DNA from 3 places in the Superficieibacter sp. BNK-5 genome. Region 3 is predicted to be linked to each of the others. Evidence: predicted binding sites of a transcription regulator. Region 3 holds the regulator's gene; each other region holds the start of a gene.
What was found. Region 3 encodes PurR, which represses purine synthesis genes. Its sites were predicted from a motif close to CANGCAAACGTTTGCNTG; they were not measured.

Region 1 (10,265 bases), 1.0 Mb from region 3:
TTTTATCTCTGGAGTGTCCGCTTTGTCCGACCACAAACTGAATCATGAACACTGGATGCGTTACGCGCTGACGCTGGCTCAACGGGCCTGGGACGAGGGCGAAGTGCCGGTCGGTGCGGTACTGGTGCATGATAATCAGGTCATAGGCGAGGGCTGGAACCGGCCGATAGGGCGTCACGATCCGACCGCGCATGCGGAAATTATGGCCCTGCGTCAGGGCGGACTGGTGCTACAAAACTATCGCCTGGTCGATACCACGCTGTATGTCACTCTGGAGCCGTGCGTAATGTGCGCCGGGGCGATGGTCCATAGCCGTATCGGGCACCTGGTGTTTGGCGCACGTGACGCCAAAACCGGGGCCGCCGGATCGTTAATGGATGTGCTGCATCATCCCGGCATGAATCACCGGGTTGAATTTACCGAGGGCGTACTGGGGGAAGAATGCGCCGCGCTGCTCAGCGATTTTTTCCGTCATCGCCGGCAGGTCAAGAAAGCCCTCAAGCAGGCAGAAAAAGGGTAGAACTAGCGCCGTGCACCTTCAGTGAGAATCGTTGCTTTCGCAGACGTAGCGTTCTTGTTAAGCATTGATAAGAACGGCACAACAGGCGGCGCTTCCTGTACCAGCGTATCGGCAGGCACCACCGGATAAGCCTGCGAAAGCTGGAGCGCTTTTTCCGTTAACCGGTCTTTCTCCAGCAAATAGCCCACCAGACTGATTTGATACTTACGGATGTTTTCCACAAACGCATAGGCTTCATGTCCCCGCGCATAACCGTAGGTCAGATTGCTATAAATGGGTTTCTGAGCCAGCAGCGGTAAACGCTGTTTGACCTCTGCCCAGCTATCGGGATTGCCGTTTTGTTTTGCGGTTAATGCCCTGACATCCAGCATATGCGCGTAGCCCATATTGTATGCCGCTAGCGCAAACCAGATCCGTTCGTTTTCCGGTACGGTCTCCGGCACCTTGCCGATCAGCTCCCGCAGATAGCGCATCCCGCCGCTGATACTTTGCTCGGCGTCGGTGCGATCGCTTAAGCCCAGGCTTTGCGCCGTATTGCGGGTCAGCATCATCATACCGCGTACCCCGGTCGGCGACGTCGCCAGCGGGTCCCAGTGCGACTCCTGATAAGAGATGGCGGCCAGTAAACGCCAGTCAATACTGTCAGCATACTTCTCAAACAACGGCTGGAAATCCGGCAGGGTGCTGTCAATCGCCCGCAGGAATGAGCGGGTATCGACATAGTCAAAATCCTGGCCGTGACCGAGATACTTCTCTTCCAGACGCGCAATAACTCCCTCTGTGCTCGTCTTACCAAAGAAAACACGCATCGCCTCGGACAGCGTTTTATCGTCATCCTGCACGCTAAACCAGGTGACAGGCTGTTCATCGGTCACGTCCAGCGCCACCGCCAGTTCCGGATGGACGCGCTGGAAGAGGCTGATGGCTCCGGAATCGGCAATGGTATAGTCAATCCGCCCCGCCACCACATCTTCCATCAGAACCTGGCTGCTACGTTTATCGTCGACCGTCCAGTTAAGATCCGGAAACTTCTTTGCCTTCATTTCACGCAGATCGTTGATGACCGCATGACCCGGGGCGATGGTGAGCTGGCTGGCATCAATGGCCGCCAGCGAACGTGGACGAGTGTTTCCCACCCGGTAAACCAGCTGCTGTGAAACAGAGGAGTAGGGTGGACCGGGCTGATAATGTTTTGCCCGCTCGCTATTCCATACCAGACCGGCGGCCAGAATATCGGCCTTACCGTTATCAAGGTCATCAAACAGTTGACCGATGGTTGGCCTGACCGTCACTTTCAGGCGCACGCCAAGCTCGTCGGCAAACTGCTGCGCCAGCTCGTAATCAAAACCTTCGACTTTGCCGTTAATGTTGATGTAGGTCATCGGCGAAGTGACGGTACTGATACGCAGTTCGCCGCGCGCCTTTATCGCTGCAATACGGTTTTCCGGCCAGTGATGCCAGACAAATGCGGCTGACAGGGCCACGAACAGTAGCAGCGCAGCAATGCCCAACAGCGGGTAATTAATCTTTAATTTTTTCAAATAGTTAATTCTCTTCGCTGTGCCTGGCCCTGAGGTTTCACGGCCCGTATAATGTGAGCGGATGTTTCAGAAAGAGCGGCATTTTGCTTAACATTACGCCGTCTGGCAACTTTTTCAGGCCATGTGCCACACTGAATGTTAAAAATGGAAAGGCATTTAATTTCGACGCAAACGGTTTCGTCATGGCTCACTATTCTTTATAATGACGCCCGTTTTCCCCCCTTGCGCACACTGAAAACTGAGAAGACGAGAGATTATGATGGAAATTCTGCGTGGTTCGCCTGCACTGTCGGCATTCCGAATGAATAAACTGCTGGCACGCTTTCAGGCGTTCAACCTGCCGGTAAGCACCCTTTACGCTGAGTACGTCCATTTTGCCGATCTTAACGCACCGCTGACGGCGGAAGAGCACGCCCAACTTGAGCGTTTGCTGACCTACGGCCCGCATCTCAATAGTCATACCCCTTCAGGAAAACTGCTGCTGGTGACGCCACGTCCGGGCACCATCTCTCCCTGGTCTTCTAAAGCCACCGACATCGCTCACAACTGCGGTTTACAGCAGATTAATCGCCTTGAACGCGGCGTGGCATATTATGTCGAAGCGTCAACGCTGACGGCTGAACAGTGGCAGACGGTTGCCGCAGAACTCCACGATCGCATGATGGAGACCGTGTTTACCTCGCAGGAAGAAGCGGAACAGCTGTTTGCGCATCACCAGCCGACACCGGTGACCAGCGTCGATGTGCTGGGGGAAGGGCGTCAGGCACTGGCCGACGCTAACCTGCGCCTTGGGCTGGCGCTGGCGGATGATGAGATTGATTATCTGCACGCTGCCTTCACTAAACTGGGCCGCAATCCCAACGATATCGAACTGTATATGTTTGCGCAGGCTAACTCCGAGCACTGCCGCCACAAGATTTTTAACGCCGACTGGGTCATCGACGGTGAACAGCAGCCGAAATCGCTGTTTAAGATGATCAAAAACACTTTTGAGAAAACCCCGGACTTCGTGCTGTCGGCGTATAAAGACAATGCCGCGGTTATGGAAGGTTCGGCGGTGGGCCGCTACTTTGCCGACCATAAAACCGGGCGCTATGACTTCCACCAGGAAGATGCGCATATCCTGATGAAGGTCGAAACCCATAACCACCCCACGGCGATCTCTCCGTGGCCCGGCGCGGCAACCGGTTCAGGCGGTGAAATCCGTGACGAAGGGGCGACCGGGCGCGGTGCGAAACCTAAAGCCGGGCTGGTGGGCTTCTCCGTTTCTAACCTGCGTATTCCCGGCTTTGAACAGCCGTGGGAAGAAGATTTCGGCAAGCCGGAACGTATTGTCACTGCGCTGGATATCATGACCGATGGCCCGCTGGGCGGCGCGGCGTTTAACAACGAATTTGGCCGTCCGGCGCTGAACGGCTACTTCCGTACTTACGAAGAGAAGGTCAATAGCCACAACGGTGAAGAACTGCGCGGTTACCATAAGCCGATCATGCTGGCCGGTGGGATCGGCAATATCCGTGCCGATCACGTGCAGAAAGGCGAGATCGTGGTCGGAGCGAAGCTCATCGTCCTCGGCGGTCCGGCGATGAATATCGGTCTGGGCGGCGGGGCGGCGTCATCTATGGCCTCCGGGCAGTCTGATGCGGATCTTGATTTTGCTTCAGTGCAGCGTGATAACCCGGAAATGGAGCGCCGCTGTCAGGAAGTGATCGACCGCTGCTGGCAACTGGGCGACGCCAACCCGATCCTCTTTATTCACGATGTGGGCGCGGGCGGCTTGTCTAACGCCATGCCTGAACTGGTCAGTGACGGCGGGCGCGGCGGTAAATTCGAACTGCGCGATGTGCTCAGCGATGAACCCGGCATGAGTCCGCTGGAAATCTGGTGCAACGAATCGCAGGAGCGCTATGTGCTGGCGGTGGCGGCTGACCAGCTTTCACTGTTTGACGAACTGTGCCAGCGCGAACGTGCGCCGTATGCAGTGATCGGTGAAGCGACTGAAGAGCTGCATCTGACGATGAATGACCGTCACTTCGATAATCAGCCTGTCGATCTGCCACTGGATGTACTGCTGGGTAAAACGCCGAAAATGACCCGCGATGTACAGACGCGTAAAGCGGCGGGTGATGCTTTTGATCGCCAGAACATTACCGTCGCGGAGGCGGTGAATCGTGTCCTGCATCTGCCGACGGTGGCAGAGAAAACCTTCCTGGTGACGATTGGAGACCGTACTGTGACCGGCATGGTGGCGCGCGATCAAATGGTCGGTCCATGGCAGATACCGGTCGCTAACTGCGCGGTCACCACCGCCAGCCTCGACAGTTATTATGGTGAAGCCATGTCGCTGGGCGAACGTGCGCCGGTGGCGCTGCTGGATTTCGCCGCCTCTGCGCGTCTGGCGGTCGGCGAAGCGCTGACCAATATTGCCGCCACCCAAATCGGCGACATCAAGCGCATTAAGCTCTCTGCCAACTGGATGGCCGCTGCCGGGCATCCGGGCGAAGACGCCGGTCTGTATGAAGCAGTAAAAGCGGTGGGCGAAGAACTGTGTCCGGCGTTAGGGCTGACCATCCCGGTGGGTAAAGACTCCATGTCAATGAAAACCCGCTGGCAGGAAGGCAGCGAGCAGCGCGAAATGATCTCGCCGCTGTCGCTGGTGATCACCGCGTTTGCCCGTGTAGAAGACGTGCGTCAGACCATTACGCCGCAGCTTTCGCTCGAAGATAACGCCCTGCTGCTGATCGATCTGGGTAAAGGTCATAATGCGCTGGGTGCCACGGCACTGGCGCAGGTTTACCGTCAGTTAGGTCATACGCCAGCCGATGTGCGCAGCGTTGAGCAGCTTAAAGGGTTCTACGATGCCATTCAGGCGCTGGTGGCAGCGCGTCAGTTGCTGGCTTACCACGACCGTTCCGACGGCGGACTGCTGGTTACGCTGGCGGAAATGGCCTTTGCCGGTCACTGTGGCATTGAGGCTGATATTGCCAGCCTCGGTGAGGATCGCCTGGCGGCGCTGTTCAACGAAGAACTGGGCGCGGTCATTCAGGTACGTGCCGCAGAGCGCGAGGCGGTGGAGGGCGTGCTGAACGCGCATGGTCTCGGCGATTGTGTTCACTACCTGGGTCAGGCGGTGTCGGGCGACCGTTTTGTCATTACTGCGGGTGAGCAGGCGGTCTTTAGCGAAAGCCGTACCACATTGCGCCTCTGGTGGGCAGAGACCACCTGGCAGATGCAGCGCCTGCGCGACAACCCGGAATGTGCCGATCAGGAGCACGAGGCAAAGCGCCACGACAACGATCCGGGTCTCAACGTTACGCTCTCGTTTGATCTCAATGAGGATATTGCCGCGCCTTACATCGCTACCGGTGCTCGTCCAAAAGTGGCCGTCTTGCGCGAGCAGGGCGTCAACTCGCATGTTGAAATGGCCGCGGCATTCCACCGCGCCGGTTTTGATGCCATTGATGTGCATATGAGCGATCTGCTGGCAGGGCGTACCGGGCTGGAGAGCTTCCAGGCGTTAGTAGCCTGCGGCGGCTTCTCCTATGGTGATGTGCTGGGCGCAGGGGAAGGCTGGGCCAAATCCATTCTCTTTAATAACCGCGTGCGCGATGAGTTCGAGACGTTCTTCCACCGTCCGCAAACGCTGGCACTTGGCGTCTGCAACGGTTGCCAGATGATGTCGAATCTGCGTGAGCTGATCCCTGGCAGCGAACAGTGGCCGCGCTTTGTGCGTAACCACTCCGATCGCTTCGAGGCCCGTTTTAGCCTGGTGGAAGTGACGCAAAGCCCGTCGCTACTGCTAAAGGGCATGGTAGGATCGCAGATGCCAATTGCTGTGTCGCACGGGGAAGGGCGCGTGGAAGTGCGTGATGCGGCGCATCTGGCGACGCTTGAAAGCAAAGGGCTGGTAGCGCTGCGCTATGTGGACAACTTCGGTAAGGTGACCGAAACCTATCCGGCGAACCCGAACGGCTCGCCAAACGGCATTACCGCCGTCACCAGCGAAAGCGGGCGCGTCACCGTTATGATGCCGCACCCTGAGCGCGTTTTCCGCACCGTCAGCAACTCATGGCATCCGGAAAACTGGGGCGAGGACAGCCCGTGGATGCGTATTTTCCGCAACGCACGTAAGCAGTTGGGTTAAAGGAGGAGGCGGCTTCGCAGCGGGTGCTTCAGCGTATTTTTGCCGGGTGGCGGCTTCGCCTTACCCGGCCTACAATTTCATGAATATCAATTAGTTATTCGTAACCCTCAGTGACCTGTAGGCCCGGTAAGCGCAGCGCCACCGGGCATCATTCCACGATATAACGTTTTTCATCAATCTGCGGCCTGGTGTGAGTTTGATCGCGAAAAGGTGTCTGCAAAACCCGACATTGTGCTTAAGGCGTGTCGCTTAATAGCGACACATAAGCTATTGATTTTATAATGTTAAAAAAATGCTAACTTCAGGTGTTGTTTTTTGGCGACACTTTGGCTGAAAAAACATCGTCGATGAATAGATATTGTTTTGCTATAAACCCTTTATAAAACATAGTAATAACAAATTATTTCCAATGTTGGCACGTATGCTGCATAATATTAATCAGTGGCTCATTCACCTTCTTATGTCAGCCCCTCCGGGACGCGCTACATAAACCTCGAATGACGCACAACAAGGTGCCTGCCGTCCAGCTTCTGATAATAGCCTTGCGCTTTATCAACCATCGGGCGAAACGTCGAGTTAGGCACCGCCTTATTACATAATAAAGCCGGGTTAATACCCGGCTTTATTGTATCTGCCTTCCGCCTCAGTTAGCATCGCCCTATTCGGGTCTGATGAGAGTAACACCTTGAAGCGCTGGTCCATTTTCCCCCGCTCACTACGACAACTGGTTATGCTGGCGTTTTTGCTGATCCTGCTGCCGCTACTGGTACTGGCATGGCAGGCGTGGCAAAGCCTGAACGCGCTCAGTGCGCAGGCCGCGCAGACCAACCGCACGACGTTGATTGACGCGCGTCGCAGCGAGGCGATGACCAATGCAGCGCTGGAGATGGAACGCAGCTATCGTCAGTACTGCGTGCTCGACGATCCTACCCTGGCACGGGTATATCAGGGGCAGCGTAAGCGCTACATCGACATGCTGGATGCGCATGCGGGTGTGCTTCCGGATGACAAGCTCTATCAGATTCTGCGCCAGGATCTCAACGCGCTGGCCCAGTTACAGTGTCTCAATAATGGCCCCACAACCCAATCCGCCCGCCAGTTAGAAGCCTTCGCCAGCGCCAATACCGATATGGTGCAGGCCACGCGTGCCGTTGTCTTTTCCCGTGGTCAGCAACTCCAGCAGGAAATCGCCGAACGCGGCCAGTTTTTTGGCTGGCAGGCGCTGCTCCTCTTTCTGGTTAGCTTGCTGATGGTGCTGCTATTTACCCGGATGATTATTGGACCGGTGAAAGGCATCGAGCGTATGATCAACCGTCTGGGAGAAGGCCGCTCGCTGGGCAACACAGTGGTGTTTCGCGGACCACGCGAGCTACGCTCCGTGGGTCAACGCATTATCTGGCTAAGCGAACGCCTGTCATGGCTCGAAGCGCAGCGTCATCAGTTTTTACGTCATCTCTCCCATGAGCTGAAAACGCCGCTGGCCAGCATGCGTGAAGGCACCGAACTGTTGGCCGATCAGGTAGTTGGGCCGCTTACCGCAGAGCAGGCCGAAGTGGTAAATATCCTTGATGACAGTAGCCGTAATTTGCAAAAGCTAATTGAGCAATTGCTTGATTACAACCGTAAACTGGCGGATAGCGCCATTGAACTTGAGCACGTTGATCTTGCCCCGCTGGTCGACATGGTGATGTCTGCTCATAGTCTTCCGGCGCGGGCAAAAATGATGCAAACCAGCGTCACGCTTGATGAACCCGCCTGTCTGGCAGAGCCGATGCTATTGATGAGCGTGCTGGATAATCTTTATTCGAATGCGGTGCACTATGGCAATGAATCCGGTAACATTTACATTCGCAGTCAGCGCTATGATAACCGGGTGCGCATTGAAGTGAGCAATACCGGTACACCGATCCCGGATGCTGAAAAAGCGATGATTTTCGAACCGTTTTATCAGGGCAGCCATCAGCGTAAAGGCGCGGTTAAAGGTAGTGGGCTGGGCCTGAGTATCGCCCGTGACTGTATTCGCAGGATGCATGGCGAACTTCATCTCGTTGATGAAAGTACGGGCAACGTCTGTTTTCGCATCGAACTTCCCGTGTCGGGGCCGGACAACCTACAATGAATATAAATCTGGTGAATATGTCACACATTCTGGCACGTCTTTATCATGCAGCTTTTCCCCGCCGTTTTTTGACGCTCCCTTTTTCCTGCCTGTTGCTGGCTGGTTGCTCCTCGCATTTACCGCATCGCGCGCTGGATAAAGCCGAGACCAAAATTCCCCAGAGTCAGGTTGCTGATTTTCTCTCAACTGATTGTGCAAACATCTGGACGGCGGGCAATGCCGAAAGTGATAAAAATCCGCTTTACTGGCTGCGTGGCATTGACTGCGCGGAACGCCTGTCTCCTCAGCAGGCGAGATCCGAGGCGCGAACCTATTCAGATGACACCTGGCAGGATGCTTTCCGGCGCGGGATCATGTTGGCAAACGCGAGAATCACCCCGGTTGAACGGCGGGACAGCGTGACCCGTCTTGACGCCTTAAGCCCGCAAATTCCGGCGCAGGTGCGTCCGATGTATCAGCTCTGGCGCGACAGTCAGGCGTTACAATTGCAGCTTTCGGAAGAGCGTTATCGCTACAGTAAACTGCAACAATCTACCGACGGGGAGCTGGATACCCTGCGCCAGCAGCAGCAGTTCTTACAAAGCCAGCTCGATGCCACTACCCGCAAACTGGAGAGCCTGACCGATATCGAACGTCAGCTTTCCTCCCGGAAACCTGCGGGCAATTTTAGTTCCGACGCCAGCCATGCTGGCGATAAACCCGCCGTGCCTAAAGAGAATCAGCCTGCCGACGAGGATAGCCATGATAAGCCGTAAGCCTGCACACCTTTTACTGGTGGATGACGACCCCGGACTCCTCAAACTGCTGGGCATGCGTCTGACCAGCGAAGGATTCAGCGTGGTGACGGCGGAAAGCGGTCAGGAAGGCTTACGCGTACTCAACCGCGAGAAAGTCGATCTGGTGATTAGCGATCTGCGGATGGATGAGATGGACGGCATGCAGCTTTTCGCCGGCATTCAAAAGCTCCAGCCAGGCATGCCGGTGATTATTCTCACCGCCCACGGCTCGATTCCGGATGCGGTCGCCGCGACCCGACAGGGCGTTTTCAGTTTCCTGACCAAGCCGGTAGATAAAGACGCCCTCTATAAAGCGATTAACGATGCGCTGGAACATTCGGCACCGAATACCGATGAGCGGTGGCGGGAATCTATTGTCACCCGCAGTCCGGTGATGCTGCGCTTGCTGGAGCAGGCGCGAATGGTCGCCCAGTCAGACGTGAGCGTATTAATTAACGGTCAGAGCGGTACCGGGAAAGAGGTTTTTGCCCAGGCGATTCATAACGCCAGCCCGCGTAGTAGCCAGCCTTTTATCGCCATTAACTGCGGCGCGCTGCCGGAACAACTGCTGGAATCCGAGCTTTTCGGCCATGCGCGCGGGGCGTTTACCGGGGCGGTCAGTAACCGTGAAGGGCTGTTTCAGGCGGCAGAGGGGGGCACTCTGTTCCTCGATGAAATTGGCGATATGCCGATCCCATTACAGGTCAAACTGCTGCGCGTGCTTCAGGAACGCAAGGTTCGTCCGCTGGGCAGCAACCGCGATCTCGACATTGACGTGCGCATTATCTCTGCCACCCATCGCGACCTGCCAAAAGCGATGGCGCGCGGTGAGTTTCGTGAGGATCTCTTTTATCGCCTCAACGTGGTAAACCTTAAGATCCCAACGCTTGCTGCCCGCACTGAAGATATCCCGCTGCTGGCGAATCATCTGCTGCGGCTTTCAGCCGATCGGCATAAACCTTTCGTGCGTGCTTTTTCCACCGATGCCATGAAGCGGCTCATGACGGCGAGCTGGCCGGGAAACGTGCGCCAACTGGTCAACGTGATTGAACAGTGCGTGGCGCTTACCTCATCGCCGGTGATTAGCGATGCGCTGGTAGAGCAGGCGCTGGAGGGGGAAAATACGGCGCTGCCCACCTTTGCCGATGCGCGTAACCAGTTCGAA
Region 2 (10,265 bases), 630 kb from region 3:
CAACCACCAGCAAATTAATCTGCTCTAGTGAGTCGCTAAGCCATACACAGGCGGCATCGCCCATCATGGGCATCCAGTGGGAGGAATGCGAGGTGAAGTGCCAGCTTTTCGGCATTTGTGGTTTCAGAAAACGAATGGCGACCAGCGCATTAAGCACCAGTTCGGCACGATGTTCTTTTTTAAGATCGAGGTCGCGGCATTTCTCATCAAACGAGAAATAAAGTGCGGCATCGTCAACACAAAAGCCAGAGGATTCAAAGGCATCCGGCGTTAGCATTCGTCGGGCAAAGCGAGAGCGAAAAATCATGCCGTTCGCTAAATCGAGCATCATTCGATCGTGCTCATCGTCGAAATACCAGCGCCAGTTATCGTCGGGTTTAATACGCATTATGTTCCTGTCCCCTTCAGATTTTGATTTCGGCATCGTCCTTTGCCGCTTCGTTTGTTGCTTTAATAATAAAGACCAGAACGTATAAATAAGCAACAAGAGGGGAATATAAAACAACCAGGGCTGAAAATAAAGCCCTGGCAGGTCACAAAATTCAGGATTAGATGTGAGAAATGATGTCTTTAATCAACGGTGGACCTTTAAAAATAAATCCGGAGTAGATTTGCACCAGCGAAGCCCCTGCCGCCATCTTCTCGCGAGCAGCCATCACCGAGTCAATGCCGCCGACGCCAATAATGGGCAATTGACCTTTTAATTCCGCAGACAGCATACGGATAATTTCAGTGCTTTTTAACTGTAATGGACGGCCGCTCAAACCACCGCTTTCATCGCAATTCTTCATCCCCTGAATCAGAGATCGATCTAATGTCGTATTGGTCGCAATAACGCCATCGATATTATGGCGTAATAAACTATCGGCGACCTGAATCAGTTCCTCTGAAGAAAGATCCGGGGCGATCTTTACTGCGATCGGAACATATTTGTGATGCCGCGCCTGAAGTTCATTTTGCTTATTTTTTATCGCGCTTAATAAATCATCCAGTGCCTCACCGTATTGCAGCGTGCGCAGACCGGGGGTATTTGGCGAGGAAATATTAATCGCGATATAACCGGCATAGGCATAGACTTTTTCCATACAAATCAGATAGTCATCTTTACCATGTTCTACTGGCGTATCTTTATTTTTGCCAATATTAATCCCAAGTACGCCATCAAAATGCGCTTTTTTAACGTTCTCAACCAGATTATCAACGCCAAGATTATTGAAGCCCATGCGGTTGATCAGACCTTCGGCCTCCACCAGCCGGAAGATCCGCGGTTTATCATTGCCTGGCTGAGGCAGCGGCGTGACCGTGCCGATTTCAACCGAACCGAAACCCATTGCGCCCAGGGCATCGATGCATTCGCCATTCTTATCCAGTCCGGCGGCCAGGCCGAGGGGATTTTTGAACGTCAGCCCCATACAGGTGACTGGCTTTTGCGGCACCCTCTGGCGCACCAGCACTTCCAGTGGTGTTCCTGAAAGGCGGCGTAATTGCTGAAAAGTAAATTCATGAGCGCGCTCTGGATCGAGCTGGAACAGGGCTTTACGAACGAAGGGGTAGTACATGAACTCTCCTGGATTCCCGGTGTGCAAACCGGGGGCGTATTATGGGTGATATTCAGGAGAAAGGGAATTGACCTGCGGCAAAAAAGGACCGTTTATACGCAAACGTTTTCTTATCGCGGTGCGAGCACCTCTTTGTGCGAGATTTTCGCCGGATGAATCATTTACGGGAATGGCCCCCTTTTGCCGCATTCTCGCTGGGGGAATTGATGTAGGGTTTATGAGGAGTGGTCATGCGCCAGGTGAAAGAGGATCAACGCGCTCATGCTGTTCCAGCACCGCCAGCGCCAGTCCCCTGGCCGGATCGACCCGCTGTTCAATAAAATGCAGGCGGGTTCGTTGCACGGTAAAATCCAGCGCGCTTTGCTTAGCGCTATGACGCACGGCGGTAACAAACCCTTCATGGCAGTTCCAGGGGCCATCAATCACAATATCACCAGGATTCAGTAGCAGCATGATTTGACCCAGCGCATGTCCCAGATACATGCCAGCGGTCGCCATAATCGTGTTCACAATATCAGGGGCGCTGGCACGATTTTCCCAACAAAGACCGGGCGCTTTTTGTGCCAGTTGCTGCTGGATAGCTGGCTGACTTATCAGCGTTTCCAGGCACCCTTTACGGCCACAGGAGCAACGGCCCCCACGCGGATCGATAACCAGATGCCCCACTTCCCCGGCGGTCCAGCTACTGCCGGTATAAATTTCCCCTTCTTTGACCAACGCTCCGCCGACCCCTTCGCCGATACGCAAATAAAAATTACTGTTGGTCGGATCGCATTTTAACTGCTGTACGGACAGCAACGCCGCCGCCTTGACGTTATTCATAATCAATAACGGCACCGAAACCTGCGGCTGCAACGATGAGAAGAGATCGGCATCCTGCCAGCCAAGATGGGAGGAGTGGTGCATCCATCCGCGCTGCGGATCGATGATCCCCGGGAAGCCAAGCGCAATGCCAATCAGCGCCGGATAATCGCGAGTCAGTTGCTGGCAGTGTTTGCCGAGTTCAGCAAGCAAACGCGTCGGATCGGCGGTCTCCGTTTGCCAGGTCCGTTCTTCCAGCACCTGAGAAAAGGCATCACATACCCGCAGATGAACGCCCTGCCGCTCAACCATGATCCCCGCACTTAACCGCCGCTCCGGACGTAGCGCAATACCGATTTTGCGCCTTCCTGCCACGGAGGAGGAGAACGGTTCACGCTCTTCAACGATGCCAGCAGCAATAAAATCGTCAACGATCAGCGAGACGGTATTTTTGCTCAGTTTGAGCTGGCGGGAAAGATCCTGCCTGGAGGTCAATTGCTGATGACGCAGGGCGGCTATCACTCGCTTTTCATTGTTTATGCGCAGGATAGCCGTCCCTTTCCCTGTTTCTTTCATGACTGGACTCAGTTAGTACGGTGATGTTTCCAGTCTATCAGTCGCGCTGAGTTAGTCACCCCATACTTTCTGCCCTTTTTTCCAGCATCCCGTCAGCGTCACGCCACCGTCGGAACGCTCGAAAAGCGTAATCAAGTCGGCTGGGGCGCCCACGGTAAGCCCTGCCTGCTGCGGTAAGCTAAGCTGCCGTGCCGGGCGCAAAGAAGCCATCTCAATCGCCGTTTGTAAATCAGTAAGCGATGAGGTCAACAGGTAATTAACCCCCTCCAGCAGACTACGGGCCGAGCCGGCCAGTAACTGCGGGTTATCACGCATTGCCAGCCGTCCGTGAGGATGAAGAATGACATGTCCGCCAATATTGGCCTGATATTCTCCCGGCGCAAGCCCGGCAAAATGCGTCACATCGCTGACCAGCATGATGTGCTCTCCCTTAGCGCGCATAAATACTTTCAATACCGACACTGGCAGATGTTCGCCATCGGCAATGACAGTGCAGGCCAGTCGGTCGTCTGCCAGTTGTTGCCAGATATAATTCGGATGACGCGGAAGTTGTAAATGCGCACCGTTGCCAAGGTGCGTAGACATACTCGCTCCGGCCTCAACCGCCTCATCAATTTGCGCCGGGGAGGCGGCGGTATGGCCGATGGAAAACCGGACGCCGCTGTGCTGATAGTTGCGAATAAACGCCGCGGCCTGCGGCCATTCCGGGGAAAGGGTCAACAGACGAATTCGCCCGTTTGCGCGGCGCTGCCACTCGTCAAATAGCGAGCATGCCGGCGCGCAAATAGCATCGCGCGGGTGTGCTCCCCGCGGCCCGTCCTGCGGCGACAAAAACGGGCCTTCAAGATGAATACCTGCTATCGCTTCTTCCACCACCGACCGCTGCTCACACGCCTGAGCCAGCACGCTCATGGCGTTGCCGATGGTTTCTGCATCGGCGGTGATCACCGTCGGTAACCAACTGGTCACCCCCTCCCGCCACAGCAGACGCACGGCCTCTTCTACCTGCTCGTCGCTAAAGGGATAATGATTAAAATCGATTCCCTGAAAACCGTTGACCTGAAGATCGACCAGACCGGGGGCAATGATGGGCAGCGTCTCATCAGTATCCAGACGTTCGATAGCACAAATTCTCCCCTGCGCTATTTTCACGGCGACCGGATGTAACGTCCGGTAATCACGCGCGTGCAATACATTATTAGTCAACGGTCACCTCCGCACAGGCATCGGCATCGGTATATAGCGTGCAGTCGGCATGCTGGCGCAGGATCGTCGCCGGACACGCGACGGTGATCGGATCGTACAATGTGCTGGCAACCGCCTGACGTTTCGTGGCTCCCGGCACGATGCAAAAGAGACGGGCCGCCTGCATCAACGCGGGAATAGTCAACGTCAACGCCCGGGTGGGGACGTCTTCCAGACGAGCAAAGCAGCCATCGTTAACCTGCTGCTGGCGGCAAATCTCGTCAAGCTCGACGGGCTTAATAATGGCCGGATCGTTAAAATCCGCTACTGGCGGATCGTTAAATGCCAGATGACCATTCTCACCAATGCCCAGGCATACTGCGTCAATCGGCGCTTCAGCCAGTAACTGCGTATAGTGTCGGCAGATTTCCTGAGTATCCCCCTGCCCCTCAATTAAATGAACATTCCCTGGCTTCACCCGATCAAACAGAGCGTCGCATAAAAAACGACTGAAGCGCTGGGGAGCCTTTGCCTCCAGCCCAATATATTCATCCATATGAAAAACGGTGACACGTGACCAGTCGATACCTTCAGCCTGCGTTAATGTGGCGAGGAATTCCGATTGCGAAGGCGCGGCGGCGAATATCATCCGCACCTGTGGTTGAAACGCAAGGCGAGTGCGCAGCCAGCCTGCGACCGCTTCCCCGGCGGCTTCCCCCATCGCCTGACGGCTGGTAAAACGCAGGACGTCAAGGTTTTCAACTTTTGCTTTCTGAAGAAGCGTTGTCATGTTACACCTCCTGTGATGTAGCTGTTCTTTTAACCGAAAGCCGATCGGCTTCTTTATTGAGTGCAGCCAGCATTTGTTCTACCTCGGGTCGCACGGCGGACGGTCGTAGCCAGCCAAAGACCACATACACCACCAGCGATGAAAGCACGGGCGCGGCGACTGTCATGGCAGTGCTGGCATCGGTCAGGACAAACTTAACGATGAAAAATGCGCTAATCCCTGTCGCCCAGCTCACGATGGCGGCGGCGCTACCGCTGCGTTTACACCATGGCAATAAGCCTAACAACATTGGAATGGAAATAGGTCCTACCAGCCCACCAAACCAGATTACCAGCAGGGATAACACGCCACCAAAGCGGGAAGCGTTAACAGCGATAATCAACGTGGTGATGATGAACAAAAAGGCCGTTGTGCGCGCAACCAAAAGTGACGTTTGACCGCGTTTAAACTTTTTAGGCAACATGACAGGCAGAATGTCACGCGTCACCACTGCCGTAATCGCATTTGCATCCGACGAGGTCATGGAGAGTGTATGGGTAAACATGGCGATAAGCACCAGCCCAATCAGCCCGTTAGGCAGTAAATCCATTGCCATGACTGAGTAAGAGCGCGAAGGATCGCTAATATCGGGATAAATAAGCGGGGCCGCCCACATCGGCAAAAACAGTACCAGTGGCCAGATAAGATACAGCGCGGATGATAACAGCGCGGCCTTACGCGCGTCGCGCCCACCGGGAGAGGCAATAAAGCGCTGTGCCAGATTCCATGTTCCTCCGTTATAGCTCAATGTATAGATGACCAGATAAGCAAGAATAAATCCGAGCGTATAGGGTTCCTGAATAATTTGCGTATGGTGCGCTGGCAATCGGTCAAAAATGCTTAACAGCTCGCCAAACCCGCCGAGGTGCATCGCCACGGCCACCACCATCACGATAGCCGCGATAAACTGGACGATAAACTGGCCAAAATCGTTACAGGCATCCGCCCATAAACCGCCCATCACGGTATAGAACATACTCAACGCACCGGAAATACACATGCCAATGATGGGATCAAGCCCGGTAAAGACATTGATAATAATGGCGATAGCCGCCCACTTCGCGCCCACATCAAAGGTCTTGAGCAGCACGCCGCTCCAGGCCAGAACCTGCTGCGTGGGCAGGTTATAACGCGTGGCGAGATACTCCATCGGCGATTCGATATTCATATGAATACGCAGGCGTGCCCAGCGCGGGGCGAAAATCCATGCGCCGATAAGCACGGCTATCGCGATAGGCAGCGCCCACCAGAAATAGATCGTAATTCCGGCGTTATAGGCCACCGCAGCATAGGCGACAAATACTGCCGCACTGTAGCCTGACATATGGTGGGATACGCCTGATAGCCACCACGGCATTTTGCCACCGGCGGCAAAAAAGTCTCGCGTGCTGTCAACCCGCCGCATCGCCCACAGCGTTATTACCACAATCATTAGCGCGTAAAGCGCCATTACACTGTAATCAAGAGCATTCATCCCGAACTCCATTAAGGGGCTTTTCCCCTGCTGGTAAAGGTATGCGGATGTTCTCGCCAATTAGTCCTTAATTAGGACCAATTGAATGTGACAGATCTTCACTGGCGATTTTGTGATCGTTTTCTCGTTACGTGAATGAAGGAATTAATTTATGGGTGACACGGTTTTCAGGGCGTAAAAAAACCGGGCAACGTCATGTTTGCCCGGCTGGATGGATAACGAAGCGCGATCAGGCCAGCGCTTTAACAATTTTCTCGTACAAATCACCGGATAGATCCGGCAGGTTTTTCAACTGCTCCAGCGCGGAACGCATCAATGTCTGACGTTTTTCGTCATAGCGTTTCAGACGGATTAGCGGTTCGATCAGCCGCGAAGCCACCTGCGGGTTACGGCTGTTCAGCTCGGTCAGCATTTCAACCATAAACGCATAGCCGCTGCCATCTTCCGCATGGAACGCCGCCGGGTTGCTGCTGGCGAATGCGCCGATCAGCGAGCGGATGCGGTTCGGATTGCTGAGGGTGAACGACCGGTGATTCAGCAGACCACGCACCGTCTCAAGCACGTTTTCAGCCGGGCTGGTCGATTGCAGTACAAACCATTTGTCCATCACCAGACCATCCTGATGCCATTTATCATCGTATTCCTGCATCAGCGCATCACGACACGGTAGCTGAGCCGCCACGGCAGCAGAAAGCGCCGCCAGCACATCGGTCATGTTATCGGCATGATGATATTGTTGGCTGACCAGTTTCACCGCCAGCGCCTCGTCACCAAACGCCAGATAGCGCAGGCAGGCATTGCGCAACGTGCGCTTGCCAATATCGGCGTGATCCACACGATAAGTATCGAGTTTGTTGGCGTTGTAGACCGCGAGGAATTCATCCGCCAGCTCGACAGCCAGCGTGCGGGTCAGCGCCTCACGTACCGCGACAATCGCGATGGGATCGATGATCTCGAACAGCTCAGCGATTTCCGTTGCCGACGGCAGGGTCAGGATCTCCGCGGCCAGCGCCGGATCGATATGCTCATCCAGCAGGATACCGCGGAAGGCGTCAGCGACGTGGATTGGTAAGGAGAGCGGTTGACCCTGCTGATAGCGAGCCACGTTCAGTTTGATCCAGATAGCCAGCAGGCTTTGCGCCGCATCCCAGCGGGAGAAATCGTTACGCGCGTGACGCATCAGGAAAGTAAGCTGCTGATCGCTCCATTTATACTCGAGTTTCACCGGCGCGGAGAATTCACGCAGCAGTGAGGGGATCGGCGGCGTAGTAATATTATCAAAGATAAAGCTCTGTTCAGCTTCGGTCACATTCAGCACATGATGCACCGGATGCCCGCCTTTTTGCAGCGCAATAACCTGCCCTTCGCTGTCATACAGTTCGATATCAAACGGGATATGCAGCGGTGCTTTCTCCGGCTGCCCGGCGGTCGGCGGCGTATATTGACTAATTGTCAGGGTGTACTGACTGTTCTCAGCGTCGTAATCATCGCGAACGGTTACGACAGGCGTACCAGACTGACTGTACCAGCGGCGGAAATGGGAGAGATCGATGTTCGACGCGTCTTCCATCGCCTGTACAAAGTCATCGCAGGTTGCTGCACTACCGTCATGGCGTTCAAAATAGAGCTGCATGCCTTTCTGGAAGTTTTCTTCACCCAGCAGCGTATGCAGCATGCGGATAACTTCGGCCCCTTTCTCATAAACCGTCAGGGTATAGAAGTTGTTCATTTCGATAACCTGATCCGGGCGGATCGGGTGCGCCATCGGGCTGGCGTCTTCAGCGAATTGCAGGCCACGCATGGTGCGCACGTTATTAATGCGGTTGACGGCGCGCGAACCGAGATCGGAACTGAACTCCTGATCGCGGAATACGGTCAGCCCCTCTTTCAGGCTGAGCTGGAACCAGTCACGGCAGGTCACGCGGTTGCCGGTCCAGTTATGGAAATATTCGTGGCCAATCACGCGCTCAATATCAAGATAATCTTTGTCCGTCGCGGTATCGGTACGGGCCAGCACATATTTGGAGTTAAAGACGTTCAGCCCTTTGTTCTCCATGGCACCCATGTTAAAGAAATCCACCGCCACGATCATATAGATATCGAGGTCGTATTCGAGAGCGAAACGGGTTTCATCCCATTTCATCGAATTTTTCAGCGAGGTCATCGCCCACGGCGCACGGTCGAGATTGCCACGATCGACAAACAGCTCCAGCGCGACCTCACGGCCTGAACGGGTAGTAAAGGTATCGCGCAGCACGTCGAAATCACCGGCCACCAGCGCAAACAGATAGCACGGTTTCGGGAATGGATCCTGCCACTGCACCCAGTGGCGGCCATTTTCCAGCTCGCCCTGGTCGATACGATTGCCATTGGAGAGCAGAAACGGATATTTGGTCTTGTCAGCAATTAATTTAGTCGTAAACCGCGCCAGCACGTCCGGACGATCAAGATACCAGGTAATGTGACGGAAGCCCTCAGCTTCGCACTGAGTACACAGTGCCTCACCCGACTGATAAAGTCCTTCAAGGGCGGTATTCGCAGACGGGCTGATTTCATTAACAATACGCAGCGTAAAACGCTCCGGCAGCCCGGAAATGACCAGATGACGCTCTTCCTGCTGATACTCAGTCCACGGCTGGTCATTGACATGCAGGGACACCAGCGTCAAATCTTCGCCGTCCAGTTTCAGTGGAACCTCAGACGCCCCCTGGCGAGAGACCTGGCTTACCGCCGTTACCACGGTTTTTGTGGCATCCAGGTCAAAGGTCAAGTCAATATCACTAATCAGGTAGTCAGGCGCACGATAGTCGTGGCGGTATTTGGCTTGTGGCTGTTGTGTCATAAAAAACCTTTAGCATCTTCAGTTAGGTATCGATTCCAGTCTATTCCTGTTGCCTGGATCGCGCTATGCAGAATAAACATCTTTCGCCGTTGAGGGCGCAAATTGCACCATTTCTTACGCTCATGTATCAATGGGAAAGCAGTGGGTCCAGTTATAGTTTGTTTTGACAAGTTGAGCGCTGCCGGTCACCTCGCCGTAACGCTGCGTCTGGCGAAGGAGGAAAAATGACCGCACTGTTTCCGGCAGTCGTTGCGCCCGATAACGCAACAGCGTGCTATGCCAGAAAAGCGGCGGCAGTGGGCTATTCTGGTGCCGCGCCAGCAGCTCTTGACGCCATGAAGACTCCAGCACCTGCTGACAAAAACGCTGACGTAAAGAAACAGCAGCCCGATTGGCGATACCCGCCAACAGCAGTTGCCCCGGAAGCGCAACCAGTCGTAGCTGACTGATGGTTATCTCCGTGCCGCGGTAGTCATGCCACAAATCATGGAGCTCCTGCACTCTGCCGGGAAGCGGCTGATGTTGCTCAAAGCGCGCGAGCGTCAACGGTAGTAACGTGAAATGAAAGCCCGCTTCAGGCAATACATCCGCCAGCGGATCGTCTTTAACCACGGTGTAAAGCGCCCTCAGCAATGCGCATTGCGTCAGGGATAACGCGGGTTTGATGCCAGTGGCTAAGGCCAACGTCTCAGCCGGGTAATATTCCTCGCGAAGCCTCTCGCCGGCGGTAGCCTGGGTTTGCCATTCCTTTATCGTTCGCGCGCTGGTGGCAGCGTAGAGCTGAGCTAACCTGGTATCGCACATCATTTAACCTTTTGATAGTCAGGATCTCTTCATACTCTATGTCAGTTTGCCAGCGTAAATCCAGATCGTCGCCACGCAGGTTAAGTTATTGTTCGTTTTTTGTTACTTTTCATTTAAGAAATTGGTGCGCAGGCTGATTAAGCCGGGAAAATGATACTACTGGCCTGGCGGACAGAATAAGCTGTTCTTACCCAC
Region 3 (10,265 bases):
CGTCGGCACGTTCCAGAATACGGATAACGGTCCGAATGAAGAAGAAGATGCCCAGTATCTGATTGAAGAACTGAACAAGCGCGGCATTGCGTATTTGCATATGTCTGAACCCGACTGGGCAGGCGGTCAACCGTATACCGAGGCGTTCCGTCAGAAAGTCCGCGAGCGTTTTGATGGCGCGATTATCGGTGCTGGTGCCTATACGCCGGAGAAAGCCGAAACCCTGATCGCCAAGGGTCTGATTGATGCAGTCGCTTTCGGTCGTGATTACATCGCCAACCCGGATCTGGTCGAGCGCCTGGCACGTAAAGCAGAACTGAACCCGCAACGCCCGGACAGTTTCTATGGCGGCGGCGCTGAAGGCTATACCGATTATCCCTCTTTGTAATCCCGCATTGATAGCGGCAAGGATCCGCCGCTATACTAAAACAACGTTTCTGATTGAAATGAAAAGACAAACTTTTAACTGAGAGGATGAGATGCGCTTACTTCACACTATGCTCCGTGTTGGCGACCTGCAACGCTCTATCGATTTCTACACTAACGTCCTTGGCATGTCGTTGCTGCGTACCAGCGAAAACCCGGAATATAAATACTCCCTCGCCTTCGTCGGCTACGGCCCGGAAAGCGAAGAGGCGGTGATTGAGCTGACCTATAACTGGGGCACTGACCGTTACGATCTGGGTACAGCCTATGGGCATATTGCGCTAAGTGTTGATGATGCGGCTGAAGCTTGCGAAAAAATTCGTCAGAACGGCGGTAACGTAACGCGTGAAGCGGGTCCGGTTAAAGGCGGTACGACCGTCATCGCCTTTGTGGAAGATCCGGATGGTTACAAAATTGAGCTGATTGAAGCCAAAGACGCAGGTAAAGGTCTGGGCGATTAATTGCCGGTGGGCCTGTTCTGGCCCACCCTTTTCTCTTCGCATACTGCAACCCCGGGCAAAATTTGCCATAATGCGCGCTACTTTTTTCTACTAAGAGATACTGATGTCCGATAACGCTCAACTGACTGGTCTGTGCGACCGTTTTCGTGGTTTTTATCCTGTCGTCATTGATGTCGAAACGGCTGGATTCAACGCCAAAACGGATGCGCTACTCGAAGTCGCTGCTATTACCCTGAAAATGGATGAACACGGTTGGCTGATGCCGGACACGACGCTGCATTTTCACGTTGAGCCTTTTGAAGGGGCAAATTTACAGCCTGAAGCACTGGCATTTAACGGTATCGATCCCACCAATCCGCTGCGCGGAGCCGTCAGCGAACATGACGCGCTGCATGCGATTTTCAAAGCGGTGCGTAAAGGCATTAAAGATCAGGGCTGTAACCGGGCAATTATGGTGGCGCACAATGCGACCTTCGACCATAGCTTCATGATGGCCGCTGCCGAGCGCGCATCGCTGAAGCGTAACCCGTTCCACCCTTTCGTCACCTTCGATACCGCCTCGTTAAGCGGGCTGGCACTGGGGCAAACGGTCCTGTCCAAAGCCTGCGCTACCGCCGGGCTTGATTTTGACAGTACGCAGGCACATTCCGCCCTTTATGACACGGAACAAACCGCGCTGCTGTTTTGCGAAATCGTTAATCGCTGGAAACGTCTTGGCGGCTGGCCGCTACCCGTCGCGAGTGAACAATAGTGATAAAAAAAGCGACTCAGGAGTCGCTTTTTTATTTTTGCCGATAGCTTACTGAGCGTCGGTGCCGTCAGTCGCCTGTTTGGCAGCAGTCTCTTTGATCAGTGACTGCAGTTCGCCGCGCTGATACATATCAATAATGATGTCGCAGCCGCCAACCAGTTCACCGTCCACCCACAGCTGCGGGAAGGTCGGCCAGTTCGCGTACTGCGGCAGTTCTGCGCGGATATCCGGGTTTTGCAGGATATCAACATAGGCAAAACGCTCGCCACAGGCGGAGAGCGCCTGCACGGCCTGAGCAGAGAAACCACAGCTCGGTAATTTCGGTGAACCTTTCATGTACAGCAGAATCGGGTTTTCAGCGATCTGACGCTGAATTTTTTCAATTGTCGTACTCATTGTCATGCTTCCTTAACTTCTTTTACGGCAGTAGTCTGTCATTGTAGCGTTTCAGGCTCCGGACCGAAAATAACATTTTATTCACTCGCTATTATTCTATCGTCTGAAGCCAAAAGATGCTTTATCAATACCGTTTTATTATTGATGACACAAATTAATCGCACAAACTGTGCGCAGTTTGCCCGCCAACGTGTGATTTTTTTTGCGCTCGGTAACGAATCAGTATTTTAGATGCAAAAAGACTATTAACTTTCAGGCTTTTTATGCATTAGAATCGACTGGCTTTTTGTCATCATCATGCGCAGGCATATCTTCATGCCTGCCCGAACCAGGGGAGTGCTCAGTGGCGCGGATAAATAAAGTCTCGATCACGCTCTGTGCTTTACTGTTTACATCGCTTGCTTTTTCACCACTTGCTCAGGCTTCTGAGCAGACGAGAGCGTCTGCCATACAGAAAACGCATTTGGCAAAAGTCTCAGAAAAAAAGACGAAAAGTAAGACGACCAGTAAAAAAACCAGCAAGACCGTTAATAAAACAGCTACAAAACCCAGTAAAAGTGCCAGCAAAACGAAAACCAAAACGGCCCTCACCTCCAGTAAATCCAGACGTGATAAAACCAAATCCACCAAAACGGCTGCCGTAAAACTGGCAGATAAAAAATGTACGGTGCGTAAAGGTTATAAGAATAAATGTCTCAATGCCTCAGCCAAACCGCTGGCGTTGAGTGAAGTTCACAAAGTCCGTATGCAGAAAGCGCAGAAAACGGCCATGTCCAAATTAATGAATCAGATTGGCAAACCCTATCACTGGGGCGGCTCGTCACCCCGTACCGGGTTTGATTGCAGCGGTCTGGTTTATTACGCCTATAAAGATCTGGTCAAAATCCCCATCCCGCGCACGGCTAACGAAATGTATCATCTGCGTGATGCCGCGCCGATTGAGCGCAGCAGCCTCGAAAGTGGCGATCTGGTCTTCTTCCGCACTCAGGGACGCGGCACCGCCGATCACGTCGGCGTTTACGTTGGCAACGGTAAATTTATTCAGTCTCCGCGTAGTGGCCAGGACATCCAAATCTCGTCGTTGAGTGAAGATTACTGGGTACGCCACTACGTTGGTGCGCGCCGGGTGATGACGCCCAAAACCATCCGTTAATCGTTATCCTGCTGCTCGCTCAGCAGGATAAGCCTTTGTTACGACTCCATTATTTTGTTAATATACCCACGCTTAATATGTGGATATTAAGTTATCAAAATAAAAAAGGAGTATCGCAATGTCGTTCGAATTACCTGCATTACCATATGCACAAGACGCGCTGGAACCGCATATTTCCGCGGAAACCCTCGCTTATCATCACGGCAAACATCATCAGACCTACGTCACCAACCTCAATGCGCTTATCAAAGACACGGACTGGGAAAATAAATCCCTGGAAGAGATCGTTCGCGGCGCTGAAGGCGGCATGTTTAATAATGCGGCGCAGGTGTGGAATCATACATTTTACTGGAACTGCCTGGCCCCTGCGGCTGGTGGCGAACCTGCGGGTGAGCTGGCAAATGCGCTCAGCCAGTCCTTTGGCAGCGTAGAGGCATTTAAAAAGCAGTTTACCGATGCGGCAATTAAGAACTTTGGTTCAGGCTGGACGTGGCTGGTCAAAAAAGCGGACGGCAGTCTGGCGATTGCGTCTACGTCTAACGCCGGCACGCCGCTGACTACCAGTGACACACCGTTGCTGACCGTGGATGTCTGGGAACACGCCTACTATATTGACTACCGCAATGCCCGTCCGGGTTATCTGGAGCATTTCTGGGCGCTGGTTAACTGGCCTTTTGTGGCACAAAATCTGGCAGCCTGAGTCAATGCGCAGAAGGCGTTTGCCTTCTGCGCTATCGCTTAACGGCTGGCGCAGGCTTCACGCGCGGGCTGGCGGGCGGAAAAGAACACCACCAGCAGTGCCAGACCCGCAATAATTGCCCCCATTACCGGAACAAAACTATACCCCAGCCCGCCGGAGATCACCGCTCCACCGGCCATCGCCCCTAAAGCATTGCCGAGATTAAACGCCCCGATATTCACCGACGAGGATAAGCCCGGCGCTTCGCTGGCCACGCGCATGACGCGCATTTGCAGCGGGGGAACCACAGCAAATGTCGCGGCACCCCATACCAGCATACTGAACGCCGTGCCAAACTCATTGCGTGCCAGCAGCGGGATCGCCAGCATGATCGCAATCAACAGCAGCAGAAAACCTTTCAACGTGGCATTCACTGACCGATCGGCAAACTTCCCGCCAAGATAATTGCCGATGGAGACCCCAATCCCCACCAGTACCAGCATCGCGGTGACAAAAAGCGGCGTCGCGGCAGACAGGCTATACAGAACCGGAGCGATATAGGTGTAGAGGGTAAACATCGCCCCGGCCCCCAGCACGGTCGTCAGCAGCGCGCTAAGAACCTGCGGGCGCAGCAGCACCGTCAGTTCCTGCCGCACGTTGGGTCGCTCTCCTGCACTGCCCTTCGGCAGCGAGAACCACAGGCTCAACATGGCGATAACCCCCAGACCCGCAGTTACAAAAAAGGACATTCGCCAGCCAATCGCTTCACCCAGCCAGGTCGCCGCCGGAACGCCGCCGATGTTAGCAATGGTGAGTCCCATAAACATGGTCGCGACGGCGCTGGCCTGTTTATGTTTTGGCACCACGCTTGCGGCAACCACTGACCCCAGACCAAAGAACGCACCGTGGTTAAGGCTGGTAACAATACGGGAAAGCATCAGGGTGGTGTAATCAGGCGCAATCGCTGAGAGCACATTGCCGAGGGTAAAAATCGCCATCAGAAAAATCAACGCGTTACGCCGGGCGCGGTGGGATAACAGTAACGTCATGATCGGCGCACCAACCATCACGCCAATCGCATAGGCGCTGATGAGCATACCGGCGGTTGGAATAGAAACATCCACCCCTCTGGCAATCGTGGGCAATAACCCCATCGGAGAAAACTCAGTGGTGCCGATACCAAACGCACCGATAGCCAGCGCCAGCAGGGGAAAATTAACTTTCATGAACAGACTCCGTTTTGGCCGCCATCACCATGACACGACGCAAAGAAGCCAAAAGCATGACATTAATCACAAAAAAACAAAAGTGAGGCAAAATGCAAAAGCGTTTTGCTGATAAGTGCAAAATCGGAGAAGGGGCTGAGGGAGAAGGCTCTCCCCCGGATAACTCAATGTAATACGGCAACCAACGCGCTGGCGACGATCAAACCCAGCACAATAATGGTCGTTACCAGAGAAAACTTAAGATCGGCACTCATCAATTTTTACTCCTTGTTATGACCCTGCGAAAAGTGAGCCTGTTCATTTTTACACACTTAAGGACGAAAATCTTGCAGGATTTAGATTGATATACATTTTTTCTCTTTCCCTTTTCATCAGGATCGGCCAAAATTCCACGCTTAATTATAAGCGTACCAGCCATTGACCCCCACCTGACGTTCTGTGTCGTTTTCCCGACCTAAAGCAATGCTCACAAAATTGCGCCAGGGGTGTGTGAAGGCAAACGTTTACCCTCCCATTTGCAGGCGTTCAGGCCAGGGTCCGGAGTAAGATGTAATGGCAACAATTAAAGATGTCGCGAAACGCGCAAACGTTTCCACTACAACTGTGTCACACGTTATCAACAAAACCCGTTTTGTTGCTGAAGATACGCGTAATGCAGTGTGGGCGGCAATAAAGGAACTTCACTATTCTCCCAGCGCGGTTGCGCGCAGCCTGAAGGTTAATCATACCAAGTCGATTGGCCTGCTGGCGACCAGCAGCGAAGCGGCCTATTTTGCCGAAATTATTGAAGCGGTTGAAAAAAGCTGCTTCAAGAAAGGCTATACCCTGATCCTCGGCAACGCATGGAACGATATTGAAAAACAGCGCGCCTATTTGTCGATGATGGCGCAAAAACGCGTCGATGGCCTGCTGGTCATGTGCTCTGAATATCCCGAATCGCTATTAAGCATGCTCGAAGAGTATCGTCACATTCCGATGGTGGTGATGGACTGGGGCGAATCAAAAGCGGACTTTACCGACTCGGTGATTGATAATGCCTTTAAAGGTGGCTATATGGCCGGGCGTTATCTGATCGAACGCGGCCATCGTGATATCGGTATTATTCCAGGCCCGCTGGAGCGTAATACCGGTGCCGGACGTCTGGCCGGGTTTATGAAAGCGATGGACGAAATCCAGGTGAAGATCCCCGAGCAGTGGATCGTGCAGGGTGATTTCGAACCGGAATCCGGCTATCAGGCGATGCAACAGATCCTTAATCAGTCCCCTCGCCCGACCGCCGTCTTCTGCGGGGGCGATATCATGGCGATGGGGGCATTATGTGCCGCCGACGAGATGGGCCTGCGCGTGCCGCAGGATATTTCAGTGATTGGCTACGATAACGTGCGCAACGCGCGTTTCTTTACGCCGGCGCTGACGACCATTCACCAGCCGAAAGATTCCCTCGGCGAAGCCGCGTTTAATACCCTGCTGGATCGCATTGTGAATAAGCGCGTTGAATCAAAATCCATTGAGGTTCACCCTCGCCTGATTGAACGCCGCTCGGTAGCCGACGGTCCGTTCGTCGACTACCGCCGTTAAGTTAACCTGCGGGAGCCGTTTCTTCCGGGTCCCGCAGCCACTCTTTATTCAGCGTTTCGCTATCCCCCAAATACTCCAGCAGCCATCCTAACGCAGGCGAGATATCGCTCTGCTGCCAGGTTAAGCAGCAGGCCGCATCAGGAAACGGGTTCTCAAGGACCAGCGCTGTCCAGTCGCCTGAATCGGTCCATGGCCGGGCAAAATGTGAAGGCACCATCGCCGCACACAGACCCGCCGAGATGCAGGTCGCTGATGACTCCCAGTCTGGCACCACGACCCGCTTTTGATTGTCCAGCAGCCAGGTCGTGCGTTTTGGCAACGAGCGCGAGGTATCTTCACGAACCAGGGAAGGCCAGTTGCGTAATTCATCGTCGCTTAACGGCCCCGGCTGTTTGGCCAGGGGATGATCGCAGGCGACAACGCAATTCCAGCTCAGCATCCCCATATCCCGGAACGCGTAGCGCCCCCCGACCGGGATGGCCTGGGTTGCGCCGATAGCCAGTTCAACCCGCCCATCGGCCAGCGCATCCCACACGCCGTTAAACACTTCCTGAAAAACAATCAGCTCGACATCAGGAAAATGGCGGTAGAAATCGACAATCATTTGCCGGGTACGCTCGGGCCTGACGATGTTATCAACGGCAATGGGAAGCTGGCTGCGCCAGCCATTCGCGATTTGCTGGCACTGCTGACGGGTGATCAGCATTTTTTTGATAACAGTGCGTCCTTCTTTCAAAAACCAGCTGCCCGCAGGGGTTAACTCCACATCGCGATGCCGCCGCTCAAACAGCGGCACACCCAGCCACTCTTCCATCTGACGCACGGTGTAACTGATTGCTGACGGGACACGATGCAACTCCTGCGCCGCTGCGCTAAAGCTGCCGTTGCGGGCAACCGCATCAATCACTTCGAGGGAATATTCTGACCACATTTTCTGCCTGCAAATTTTTTGACGTCACTACGCAAATATTAGCGTTTCACAACGCTGAATGCACTGCCTACACTCTTGCGCCTGTCACCTGCTTCTAAAAAGAGAATGTATATGCAGCCTGGAAAAGGTTTTCTGGTCTGGCTCGCCGGACTAAGCGTGCTGGGATTTCTGGCCACTGATATGTATTTGCCCGCGTTTGCGGCAATTCAGCACGATCTTCACTCCCCGGCCGCTGCGGTCAGCGCCAGCCTGAGTTTATTTCTGGCCGGCTTCGCTCTGGCCCAGCTCATCTGGGGACCGCTGTCGGATCGCTTCGGACGGCGTCCCATTTTGCTCATCGGGCTGACCATTTTTGCCGTTGGCTGCCTGGGGATGCTGTGGGTGCAAAGTGCCACGATGCTGCTGGTATTGCGTTTTGTTCAGGCGACGGGCGTTTGTGCTGCCGCCGTGACCTGGCAGGCGATGGTGACTGACTATTATCCGGCCCAGCGCGTAAACCGGATTTTCGCCACCATTATGCCGCTGGTCGGTCTCTCCCCCGCCCTGGCACCGTTGCTTGGCAGCTGGATCCTGACCCATTTTGACTGGCAGGCTATTTTCACCACCTTATTTGCCATCACCCTGCTTCTGATGCTGCCGGCGCTGCGTCTGAAATCCGTCATGCATAAAAAACCGGATCGCGGAGAGAAATTGACATTTACCACCCTGCTGCGCTCACGGTTATATTTCGGCAATGTGCTAATTTATGCCGCCTGTTCGGCCAGTTTCTTTGCCTGGCTCACCGGCTCGCCTTTTATCCTCAGTGAAATGGGCTATGGTCCGGCAGCGATTGGCCTGAGCTATGTCCCGCAGACCATCGCATTTCTGGCTGGTGGTTACGGCTGTCGCGCGGCGCTGCAAAAATGGCAGGGACAGCAGTTGCTCCCCTGGCTACTGGGGCTATATGCCTTCAGCGTGGTGGCAACCTGGCTCACTGGCCTGTTTGACGGCAACTCGCTAACGGCGCTGTTGATCCCTTTTTGTGTAATGGCCATGGCGAACGGCGCGATTTACCCGATTGTGGTGGCGCAAGCTCTGCGTCCTTTCCCACAGGCGACTGGTCGGGCTGCCGCGTTACAGAACACCCTCCAGCTTGGGTTGTGCTTTCTGGCAAGCCTGCTGGTCTCCTGGCTGGTGGAAACACCGCTTCTCACCACCACCAGCGTGATGTTGTTCACAGTGCTACTGGCGGCTGCAGGTTACTGGATGCAACTGGTGGCGAGCCGTGCTGCTCAGCAAAAAATGGCGGCAGAAACCTGTCGGGCGTAGCCTCACAAACAGCCATTTAGTTAGGGTGCTAACATTTTTGTGTTGAATCAGCGAGTTTAGCGTCCTATACTCGTTTTGTTGCCATATTATTATGATAAAAAGCGTATTATTTAGCGGGTGATGGAATTCACCCGTTTCTCCCATGGACGGCATTTCGGCAAGGGTCCTCTCCCTTCCTCTGTTTCTACGTCGGATAGCAGGCTTACGGATTTCCCGTAAGATTTCTCACAAACCAAAATAGCATCTACGCTGTTTTAAGGTTCTGATCACATACGCGTGATGGAGAAGCTATGAGTTCATCGTGTATAGAAGACGTTAGCATACCGAACGACGACTGGTATCGTATTACCAATGAGTTATTAAGCCGCGCAGGTATTGCTATTAACGGTACCGCTCCCTGTGATTTACGGGTTAAAAATCCGCATTTCTTTAAACGCGTGCTTCAGGAAGGTTCGCTCGGTTTAGGCGAAAGTTATATGGATGGCTGGTGGGAATGTGACCGGCTGGATATATTTTTTACTAAAGTTCTGCGCGCCGGACTGGATAACCAGTTACCGCACCATTTGAAAGATGTGTTTCGTGTTGCCGCCACCCGCCTGATTAACTTACAAAGTAAAAAGCGCGCCTGGATTGTCGGCAAAGAGCACTACGATCTGGGTAACGATCTGTTTACCCGCATGCTTGACCCTTATATGCAGTATTCCTGCGGCTACTGGAAAGAGGCTGATAATCTGGCCGACGCCCAGCAGGCGAAGCTACAGCTTATTTGCGAAAAACTTCAGCTTGAGCCAGGCATGCGCGTGCTGGATATCGGCTGCGGCTGGGGTGGTCTGGCTTCATGGATGGCAAAACACTACAACGTGAGCGTGACCGGCGTGACCATTTCTGCCGAGCAGCAGAAACTCGCTCAGGCCCGCTGCGCGGGACTTGACGTGACAATCCTGCTTCAGGATTATCGCGACCTGCGGGACCAGTTTGACCGTATCGTCTCCGTCGGCATGTTTGAACATGTGGGTCCTAAAAACTACAAAACCTATTTTGACGTCGTGGATCGTAATCTGAAGCCGGACGGGCTGTTTCTGTTGCACACCATTGGGGCCAAAAAAACCGACAATAACGTCGACCCGTGGATTAACAAATATATTTTCCCCAACGGCTGTCTGCCGTCAGTGCGACATATTGCGATTGCCAGCGAACCCCATTTTATCATGGAAGACTGGCACAATTTTGGCGCAGATTATGACAAAACGCTGATGGCCTGGTACGAACGTTTTGAAGCCTCATGGCCAGAAATTGCCGATAATTACTCTGAACGCTTTAAGCGTATGTTCAGTTATTATCTGAATGCCTGCGCCG

Region 1: a site for PurR is predicted at 2,226-2,243, ahead of purL (phosphoribosylformylglycinamidine synthase). Genes of this name have one in related genera too.
Region 2: a site for PurR is predicted at 1,655-1,672, ahead of pyrD (quinone-dependent dihydroorotate dehydrogenase). Genes of this name have one in related genera too.

What each region holds. Positions count from the first base shown of each region.
Region 1 is NZ_CP179893.1:4,839,911-4,850,175, reverse strand. It holds gene tadA (tRNA adenosine(34) deaminase TadA) at 1-520, shown strand, start outside; gene mltF (membrane-bound lytic murein transglycosylase MltF) at 523-2,061, opposite strand; gene purL (phosphoribosylformylglycinamidine synthase) at 2,318-6,205, shown strand; gene qseE (two component system sensor histidine kinase QseE/GlrK) at 6,891-8,324, shown strand; gene qseG (two-component system QseEF-associated lipoprotein QseG) at 8,321-9,079, shown strand; gene glrR (two-component system response regulator GlrR) at 9,069-10,265, shown strand, end outside.
Region 2 is NZ_CP179893.1:3,200,376-3,210,640, reverse strand. It holds gene ACMGGS_RS15330 (cell division protein ZapC) at 1-388, opposite strand, end outside; gene pyrD (quinone-dependent dihydroorotate dehydrogenase) at 549-1,559, opposite strand; gene ACMGGS_RS15320 (ROK family protein) at 1,788-2,936, opposite strand; gene ACMGGS_RS15315 (N-acetylglucosamine-6-phosphate deacetylase) at 2,988-4,142, opposite strand; gene ACMGGS_RS15310 (glucosamine-6-phosphate deaminase) at 4,135-4,911, opposite strand; gene ACMGGS_RS15305 (sodium:solute symporter family protein) at 4,913-6,424, opposite strand; gene pepN (aminopeptidase N) at 6,654-9,266, opposite strand; gene ACMGGS_RS15295 (hypothetical protein) at 9,387-10,073, opposite strand.
Region 3 is NZ_CP179893.1:3,825,732-3,835,996, forward strand. It holds gene ACMGGS_RS18275 (alkene reductase) at 1-388, shown strand, start outside; gene gloA (lactoylglutathione lyase) at 480-887, shown strand; gene rnt (ribonuclease T) at 991-1,638, shown strand; gene ACMGGS_RS18290 (Grx4 family monothiol glutaredoxin) at 1,687-2,034, opposite strand; gene ACMGGS_RS18295 (C40 family peptidase) at 2,378-3,187, shown strand; gene sodB (superoxide dismutase [Fe]) at 3,306-3,887, shown strand; gene ACMGGS_RS18305 (MFS transporter) at 3,926-5,092, opposite strand; gene ACMGGS_RS18310 (YnhF family membrane protein) at 5,257-5,346, opposite strand; gene purR (HTH-type transcriptional repressor PurR) at 5,645-6,670, shown strand; partial or broken gene punR (DNA-binding transcriptional activator PunR) at 6,675-7,601, opposite strand; gene punC (purine nucleoside transporter PunC) at 7,713-8,909, shown strand; gene cfa (cyclopropane fatty acyl phospholipid synthase) at 9,200-10,265, shown strand, end outside.